Regions from separate parts of the Aminobacter sp. Y103A genome, predicted to be linked through region 1. Evidence: riboswitches for the same ligand, from Rfam matches in the RefSeq annotation. Region 1 holds a riboswitch; the other holds the start of a gene.
The links. Region 1 has a riboswitch for cobalamin ahead of Amn_RS22690 (ABC transporter substrate-binding protein). Riboswitches for the same ligand answer to the same signal wherever they lie in the genome.
Positions count from the first base shown of each region.

Region 2: another riboswitch for cobalamin. It lies ahead of metE (5-methyltetrahydropteroyltriglutamate--homocysteine S-methyltransferase); the one in region 1 lies ahead of Amn_RS22690 (ABC transporter substrate-binding protein).

Region 1 covers NZ_AP017986.1:4,637,570-4,642,165, forward strand. Annotated here, with positions in the region: gene Amn_RS22685 (FecCD family ABC transporter permease) at 1-1,090, opposite strand, end outside; gene Amn_RS22690 (ABC transporter substrate-binding protein) at 1,152-2,201, opposite strand; cobalamin riboswitch at 2,470-2,659, opposite strand; gene Amn_RS22695 (nucleotidyltransferase family protein) at 2,780-4,261, opposite strand; gene Amn_RS22700 (glycosyltransferase family 2 protein) at 4,261-4,596, opposite strand, start outside.
Region 2 covers NZ_AP017986.1:1,224,466-1,229,061, reverse strand. Annotated here, with positions in the region: gene Amn_RS06005 (OmpW/AlkL family protein) at 1-248, shown strand, start outside; gene Amn_RS06000 (cytochrome P450 family protein) at 445-1,572, shown strand; partial or broken gene Amn_RS05995 (cytochrome P450) at 1,539-1,829, shown strand; cobalamin riboswitch at 2,106-2,305, shown strand; gene metE (5-methyltetrahydropteroyltriglutamate--homocysteine S-methyltransferase) at 2,422-4,596, shown strand, end outside.

The DNA of each region.
Region 1 (4,596 bases):
CCGAGCGCCTGGACAGGATCAGGTGCAGGAACAGCGGCACGCCGACGAAGGCGACGACGATGCCGACCGGAATGACTGTCGGGCTGAACGCCATGCGCCCGACAGTGTCGGCCAGAAGCAGCAGCATGGCGCCGCAGATCGCCGAAAACGGGATGAGATGGCGATGGTCGCTGCCGATCAACAGCCGGGCGACATGCGGCCCGATCAACCCGACAAAGCCGATCACGCCGGTGAAGCTGATGACCACCGCCGAGACCACCACCGACAGCACGACGGCGATGCCGCGCAGCAGCGCGACATTGATGCCGAGCGAACGCGAAACGTCGTCGCCGGCGCTCGTCAACGCGTTGAATTGCCAGGCCCGCGACTGCGCCAGCGGCAGGGCGACCAGCAGTGCCGCACCAGAGACGGCAACCGCATCCCAGCCGATGCCGTTCAGGCTGCCGAACGTCCAGTGCACGACCCGGGCCAGTTGCTCCTGGGTGGCGACGAACTGCACGGCTGCGGTCATGGCGCTGAACAGGTACATCAGGGCAATGCCGGTCAACACCATCGTCTGTGCCCCCATGCCGCGCAGCCAGGCCATGGAGAACACCAGCACGGCGCAGCCGAGCGCGAACAGAAATGCCGTCAGCGGCACGAAATAGAGCCCGGCGGCGCTGAAGCCTATGCCGAACATGATGGCGATCGAGGCACCGAAGGCCGCCGCCGAGGACACGCCGATCGTGTAGGGGCTAACCAGCGGATTGCGGGTGATCGCCTGCATCAAAACACCGGCGAATGCCAGTGACCCACCGGCTACCATGGCCATGACGACGCGCGGCAGGCGCAGATGAACGAGCACCCGCGCCTGCTGCGGATCGACCTCGGCGACGAAATGACCGAACGAGACCTTTTGCAGGATGACCATGAGCAGCGTCACCAGCCCCGTCTCGGCGATGCCGACGATGGCAACGCCGCCGGCGACGAGCAGCAGCACAAGCAGCGACCACAAGATGACAGCCGCCTTGCGATAGCCGGCTCGGTGGTAGAGGCTGGAAATGCCGTCGGATTGGCCACGCGCCAAACCGGCACTGCTTGCGATGTCCATGGTCTAGGCTCCGGATTGAGAGGGTACGCCGCCGCCTGACGGGCGGCGGCGTGCTGGTCGATCAGTTGGAGGCTGTGCCCTGGTAGGTCATGCCGCCCTGGAACGGCAGCCCCTGGTAGATCTCGATCCATTCCTTCATCGCAGCCTCGGGATCGACGTCGGTGAAGAGGTCGGGATAGAGCCACTTGGCGACCTGCAGCGCGCCGGTGACCTTGGACGAGCCGCCGGCGAGGTAGTAGTTGATCAGGCGGACATCGCCCGCCTGCCCTGCCGGCGTGCCTGATATTTCCTCGCGCGCGACGATCGCCCTCCAGCTCTCGGCGAATTTTGCCTCCGGGATGGTCTGGTAGGAGCCGGGCTGCAGCTTGATCACCAGGTCGGGCTTGCGCGCGATGATCTCCTCGGGATCGACGGTGAAGCTGTTTTCGTTGCCGCGCGACGACGGCTCCTTCTTGATGTCGATGTCGCCGAAGACATTGGTGCCGCCGCCGGCCTCGATCATGTCGTGCCAGCCTGAGCCGGGCGTGACGGTCACGAGATCACGGACCTCTTCAAGATAAACCTTCTTACGCTCGACGCCCTTCAGACGCTCGGCCAGCAGGTCCATGTACTTGGTGTAGTAGGCGTTCAGCGCATCGGCCTTTTCCTTCTCGTCGAACAGCTTGCCGAACAATGTGACGTTTTCGACATGCTGCAGCGTGTCCCAGGCGGTGACGACCAGCACCGGAATGTCGAAGGCTTCGAGCTGCTTGGCTGCCTCCTCATAGACGCCGTTGCGAGGGATGATGACCAAGTCCGGCTTGAGCGCAACGATCGCCTCGTAATTGGGCTGCGTCTGGCCTTGGCCGACAATGTCGGCTTCCTTGAACTGCGGCCAGTAGGTCGGATCCCGCATCGTGCTGGCATCGACGCCAACGACCTTGTCGATGGCGCCAATGGCGCGGGCGAACTCGACCGCGTAGCGGTTGAAGATCACCGCCCGCTTGATCGGCAGTTCCAGCTCGACCGTTCGGCCGGCATCGTCCGTGAAGCTATCCGCGGCCGCCGGCGCAAGGCCAATGGCGGATGCCGCGGCGAGCCCGAGCCAAAGGATCCAATGTCTGATGTTCATGATCTCTCCTTGCTTGAAAGGGGTGCGCAACGCCTGGCGTTGCCATGCCCGGAAGGCGTCCGGGACAATAGGTAGAGGCGCGATGCCACGGCAGCAGGCGACGAATGCGTCTGCCCAAACTTTCGATATTCTGGGGAAACCGTTCTTCCCGACATCGCCGCGCCAACCTCTGACTGCCCTGGCGGGGATGCGGAAATGCAGACCTGGCGAAAGCCGCAAACGGGCTTCCGGACGGGAACCGGCATTCCTGTGGCACACCCCGACCACGGAATCTCACTCTGTCAGGCAGGTCTCCTGGCTCGCGGGTCCTAGCCTTGTCGCCCGTCTTCCCGGCACGAATGCCAGTGACACAGGGGCAATAGGCTCACCGCTTACAGTTGCGGGACAGCTCCGGTTTCGCACCGGATTCCCTCTTAGCTTCCACCTCGCGGCGGAAGACCATGACGGCGCCAACCTATCGACGGCCAAGGTAAAGTCAAGTTGCCATCCGGGACTATACAGGGCGGCATTTGCCTGAGCCGCGACGATGCTGAGACCAGGTTGCGCGGAACTGCAGGCAGCGCAAACTGTTCTCCGGCTTAGCGAGCCGGCGAAACGGTCACCGAGACGATCTGGAACGGCACCGCACCATAGGTGGCGACCGTCTGCTCATGCTCCCACGCGCGGAACTGTCGCGACGGCCGCGCCGACAGCACCAACGCGCCATCCGCCTGGTCTGGCCGGATGGTACCGCGAAACCGCAAGGTCAGCCGGCCGCCTGATTTACCCAGCTTGCGATAGCGCAGCCGCGCGAAATGGCATTCGCCGCCATTCAGCTCCATCTCGATGCGACGGCGCACCGGCGGCACGTCCAGCCGCACGACAATGTCGATCTCGGCAGGCGCACCGCCAACTGCCGCCGGCGGCAACGGCACCTGCTGCGCCAGTGCCGGGGTGACCTGCCCCGCACCATCGCCCGCCTGTGTGCGCCGACCATGCCAGACGACGCCGGGCAGCTCGCGCTCACGGACAGCGCGTTTCTTGCGCATGCGCAACTGCTTGGCGACACCGCGTGACAGCCAGGTCAGACCCTTGAAGTCGGTCCGCGGCTTGGCCTGCAGCAAGGCAGCGATACGGGCGGCGCCGGCGCGATCGGCCATGTCGACCACCTGCTCCAGCACATCGTCGGGAACCGGCACCGACATCTCTGCTTTCAGATAGCTCAGCGCCACCGCCGTCGGCACGGCAAGGTGCCTGCGGGCGACGACGTCGCAAAGCACGGCCCAGTCGACGCCGCCGGCGCGGATCGCCGAGGCTGTGTCGACCAGCCAGTCGCTGTGGGTATGAGCGTCGAGGCCGCCATGGCCGATCGCCAGCGTCACCCGGTCGGCGGTCGAAGGGACCAGCACGTCGAGACTGGTGAAGGAGGCCGGCGTGGCGCGCTGCCAAACCGCAGCGTCGTCCGCCTCATCTGCCTGCGACCAGTCATAAGCGACCTGGTGCAGATCGATGTCGCCATAGCTGCCCTTGAAGAAATTCATCGACCGCACCGCAGCTAACCGCGGCTTGAGATATTGGGGACTGACCCCTGTCGACACCTGCCAGTCGCCATGACGCAGCATGTCGAAGGCGGCCACCATGTGCTCGGGGTGCACAAGGATGTCGATGTCGTGCGCCACCCGGCCGCGCTGTGCCGCCGGCTCCACCGCGATGCGGCTCGCGCCCTTGAGCAGCATGATCGGCACGCCGGCCGCGACGATGGCCCTCAGTGCGGGCTCGGCCTCGCGCATGGCAAGCCGCGACTTGGTCCACAGCATCTTCTGCAGGCCAGCGAGACGCGGATAGGCGGGATGCATCGCCAGCGCCTTGCCGAACCGGTCGGCGATCGCGGCAAGCAGCCTGTGCTCGCGGAACTCGACGGCATCGATGTCGTTGGCATCGAGCCACCGCAAGGCCTGCGTCTGCGCGACCGCATGGTCCGGCAACAGCACCGCCTTGAGCAACTGGTCGAGACCGTTGGTTGGCCATGCCCAGCCATAGTCGGGGAAGCGCCGGCCGATGCGGCGTGACGTGGATGCCATCAGCCCTGTCCGGCGTTCTTGAGCTTGCGCCGCAGCATGGCCATTCTTGCGACCTCGAGATAGCCACGGTCGCGCTCGGGATCGCGGCCGTAGGACATGCTTCCCGGCAGGATCCGGCGCAGGGCCAGGACCTCATCGATCATGCCGAGCTGGTGGCCGTCTTCGCGGGCCCGGCCAAGCCAGTCGACCATTTCACCGCGGTTGCCTGGCGGGTCGATCACCGGGCCGACGGAAAGCGCCACCTCGCTACGGACCAACATCGTCGTGCGCGACCAGCCGGGCGTCACCTTGCCGGTGCCATCGTCTGGTTCGCCATGCCGAAAGGTTCGCCACTG
Region 2 (4,596 bases), 2.2 Mb from region 1:
TGAACTATACGATCTTCTATCATCAGCAAGTCGGCAGCGCCGATTATCTCAAGGTCAAGAACACATTCGGCGCCGCGCTGCAGGTCGGATTCGACTACATGGTGGACGAGCACTGGGGCGTCAACTTCGACGTGAAGAAGCTTTTCCTCAGGCCCGACTTCGACGTCACTGTCGCCGGCGCCAAGCTCACGGGCAAGGCCAAGCTCGATCCCTGGGTGATAGGCGCAGGTCTCACCTACCGCTTCTGAGGACGAAGCACGGGGCACTTTTCGAAGTCCGCGCGCGGATCTTCCGTGCCGAGAAGTGGACCCGCGATGGTTCTTAAAGGAGCTGTTGGCATGCGCGTAGAAAACGATCATTGCGACGTGATCGGTGTGCCGGCCGCTCCCACGCAACTTGATCGTCTTTCTTCTGCGATTCTGCGGCAGGGGGGGGATGGCGCGAGTGTCGCTGCCAGGCGATGTGGTGACCTGGGCGGCAGCCCGTCACCAGACGCTCAGGCAGATGCTTTCCGACCAGCGTTTCAACAAGGACTGGCGACAGTGGCGGGCGCTGCAGGACGGCGAGATTCCCGAGGATCATCCGCTGATCGGGATATGCAAAGTGGACAACATGACCACGGCGCACGGCGCCGATCACCGGCGCTTGCGCGGCCTGCTGTCCAGCAGCTTCGCGCCCAGTCGTATCGCCTTGCTGGCGCCACGGGTCGAACAATGCGTCGATCGACTCCTGGCCGAGATGGCGCAGCGCGGCGGCAGTGCCGATCTGATGAGCGAGTTCGCCGCTCCGCTGCCCACCAACGTGATCGCCGAACTGTTCGGTTTGCCGGACGAACAGCGCGAAGAGATCGTCGCGCTCACCTACAGCCTGGCCAACACCTCCGCCACAGGCGAAGAGGTGCGACAGACGCGGCAGCGCATCCCGGAGTTCTTCCGTCGCCTGATCGCGCTCAAGCGGGGCCAGCTCGGCGATGATCTGGCTTCGGCCCTGATCGTCGCGCGTGACAAAGGCGAGCTCGTTTCCGACACCGAGCTCATCGACATGCTGTTCATGGTGCTCTCTGCGGGCTTCGTGACCACCGCCGGCGTCATCGGCAATGGCGTGCTGGCATTGCTGACGCATCCGCAGCAACTGCACCTGGTGCGCAGCGGCCAAGTTCCGTGGTCACAGGCGATCGAGGAGATCCTGCGCTGGGGCAGCTCAGCGGCCAATCTGCCGTTCCGCTATGCCACCCAGGACGTGGAGATCGACGGATGCCTGGTCCGCCGCGGCGATGCCGTCCTGATGGCGTTCCACGCGGCGAACCGGGACGAAAAGGCCTTCGGTCCCGGCGCCAACAGGTTCGATGTCACCCGGCGGCACAACCCGCATTTGTCATTCGGCGAGGGGCCGCATTCCTGCCTGGGCGCTGCGCTGGCGCGCCTGGAATTGCGCTGCGCCTTCCCCGCGCTGTTCGGGCGGCTGGAGGATCTGGCGCTGGCCATCGCCGCGGAGGACGTCGTCTACATGCCGTCTTACGTCATTCGCTGCCCGCAGCGCCTGCCGGTCAGCTTCCGCCCTTCCGTCGCTTAGAGAGTGCGGCATTCACCCCGGATTCGGTGATTCTCGGTTCGCCGGGGTGGCTGGTCTCGCACGAGGGGGGCGAGCATGCCCGGTTACGCACGATCGTGGCGCCGGCCTTCAGCAATCGCAGGGTGAAGCTGCTCGCGCAGCAGGTCGAGGCGATCGCCACGCAGTTGTTCGAGACGCTGACGGCCCAGCCCCAACCCGCCGACCTGCAGCGCCACCTCTCCTTTCCGCTACCGGGCGTGGTCATCAGCGCGCTGATGGCGAATGCGCAAGCACGCTGAGCAAAGCCGAGCGGGGAACAACTACCGGGATTCCCGGCTGACCGTGACGACCTGGCCCGACTTTACGCCCTTGAGCCCGGCGACCTCGATCTGATCCGGCGTCGCCGATGGGGACAAGGATCTCTCCGAGCCTGCACTGATAAGAGGCGGCATCGTAAGCGGCTTTGGGCGAAAGAGACCGATCAGCGCAAGGGCATTATTCGCATCATCACATAAACATCTCGTTATATGTATTGACAAGGAGCGAAGCTGCTGTGATTGTGCGCATGTCGTGGTTCTCCGCGCGGCACTGCTGTAGCGGAGCTAAGAGGGAAGCCGGTGCGATGCCGGCGCTGCCCCCGCAACTGTTAGCGGCGAGCCAAGCCCATTGGTGTCACTGAGGCGAACGGCCTCGGGAAGACGGGCAGAGGCTTTGACCCGCGAGCCAGGAGACCTGCCACGACGAACAACGTCCACGGGCGGGGTGTCTCGGTGGCCGCGGTAGCCTGGCTTCGTGCCGCCTGCTCGCGCGTTCCTTGTCCCCACGCCCCAACCATCGGGGTATGGCATGACTGTCTCTCAACAAATTCCAGTGGCAACGCTCGGCGTGCCGCGTATCGGTCGACGGCGGGAACTCAAATTCGCGCTTGAAAGCTACTGGTCCGGAAAATCTCCCGCTGCCGACCTGCTCACGACGGCGAAGGCGCTACGCGCCGCCAGCTGGAGGGAGCAGCACGACCACGGCGTGTCGAAAATCCCGTCCAACGATTTCTCGCTTTATGACCATGTGCTCGACACCGTCGCCATGGTCGGCGCCGTGCCGGCACGATACACCTGGACTGACGGCGAGGTCCCACTCGATACCTATTTCGCCATGGCGCGCGGCAACCAAGGTCAGGCCGCTGATTGTGGACATGCCGGTGACGAGCATGCGGCCAACGGGCATGGCCTTGCCGCGATGGAAATGACCAAATGGTTCGACACCAACTATCACTACATTGTGCCGGAACTTACGGACGATCAGAGCTTTGCCCTCTCGTCGGCGAAACCGGTCGATCATTTCCTCGAGGCCAAGGCGCTCGGCATCCACACGCGCCCGGTCCTGCTTGGACCGGTTACCTTTCTCAAGTTGGCGAAGTCACCTGAGGAAGGTTTCAACCCTATCGCGCTCCTGCCACGGCTGCTGCCCGTCTACGAGGAGCTCCTGCGGAGGCTGAAGCTCGCGGGAGCCGATTGGGTGCAGATCGATGAGCCGGCGCTCGTGGTCGATCTGGTTCCCAACGAACGGGATGCGCTCCAATTCGCCTACTGCCGGCTGTCAAAAGCAGCACCGGAGTTGAAGATCATGGTCGCTACCTATTTCGGATCGCTGGGAGACAATCTCGAGACCGCGATTTCTCTGCCCGTGGCGGGACTGCACGTCGATCTCGTGCGCGCTCCAGAGCAGTTGGAGACCGTCGGCCGGCTCGCGCGGAAGGACCTTGTGCTCTCGCTCGGGCTGATCGACGGCCGCAACGTCTGGCGCGCGAACCTGCCTGCCATACTTGACCGCATCAAGCCGATCGTCGCCGGCTGGCCGCTGGACCGCGTGGAGATCGCCCCGTCCTGCTCGATGCTGCATGTGCCGATCGACCTGGACATGGAGACGGCACTCGATGCGGACGTGAAATCGTGGCTCGCCTTCGCGGCGCAAAAAACCGACCAGCTGGTCGTGCTCGCCCGTGCCCTGGCCGAAGGCCGGGACGCGGTCGCCGCCGAACTAGAGGCGTCGGCTGAGGCTGCCGCCGCTCGCGCGACATCCGCTAAGGTGCATGATCCGCTCGTCGAAGGTCGGGTCGCCAGCATCAAGGTCGCCATGACGCGCCGGAAGAGCGCATTCGCCGTGCGCTCCAAGCTTCAGGGCGACACGTTTGGCTTGCCATCCTTCCCCACCACGACGATCGGCTCCTTCCCGCAAACAGCCGAGGTTCGCAAGGCGCGGGCAGCCCATGCCAAGGGCGAGCTGAGTTACGTCGACTATGAGGCCTTCCTGAAAAGAGAGATAGAAGCCGCCGTTCGCTGGCAAGAAGAGATCGGACTCGACGTGCTGGTCCACGGCGAATTCGAGCGCAACGATATGGTGCAGTATTTCGCCGAGCAGCTCCGCGGCTTTGCCTTCACGCAGCATGGGTGGGTGCAGAGCTATGGCTCGCGCTTTGTGCGACCCCCGATCATCATTGGCGATGTGTCGCGACAAAATCCGATGACACTACACTGGTGGCGATACGCCCAGTCGCTGACGCCAAAGCCGGTGAAGGGCATGCTTACCGGCCCGGTGACGATCCTCAACTGGTCCTTCGTCCGAGACGACCTTCCGCGCTCAGCCGTCTGCCGCCAAGTCGCGCTCGCCATTCGCGATGAAGTGAGCGACCTCGAAAAGGCCGGCGCCAGGATGATCCAGATCGACGAAGCCGCACTGCGCGAGGGCTTGCCGCTGCGCGAGGCCGAGTGGCAGGCCTATCTCGACTGGGCCGTCGAATGCTTCCGGCTGGCTTCAACGGCCGTCGGCGATGCGACCCAGATCCACACCCATATGTGCTACTCCGAGTTCGGCGATATCGTGGACGCGATTGCCGCAATGGATGCCGATGTGATCTCCATTGAAACCTCGCGCTCGCAGATGGAACTGCTCGATACGCTTCGAACCTTCAAGTATCCGAACGAGATCGGTCCTGGCGTCTATGACATTCACTCGCCGAGGGTCCCGGAAGTGGGCGAGATTTCCAAC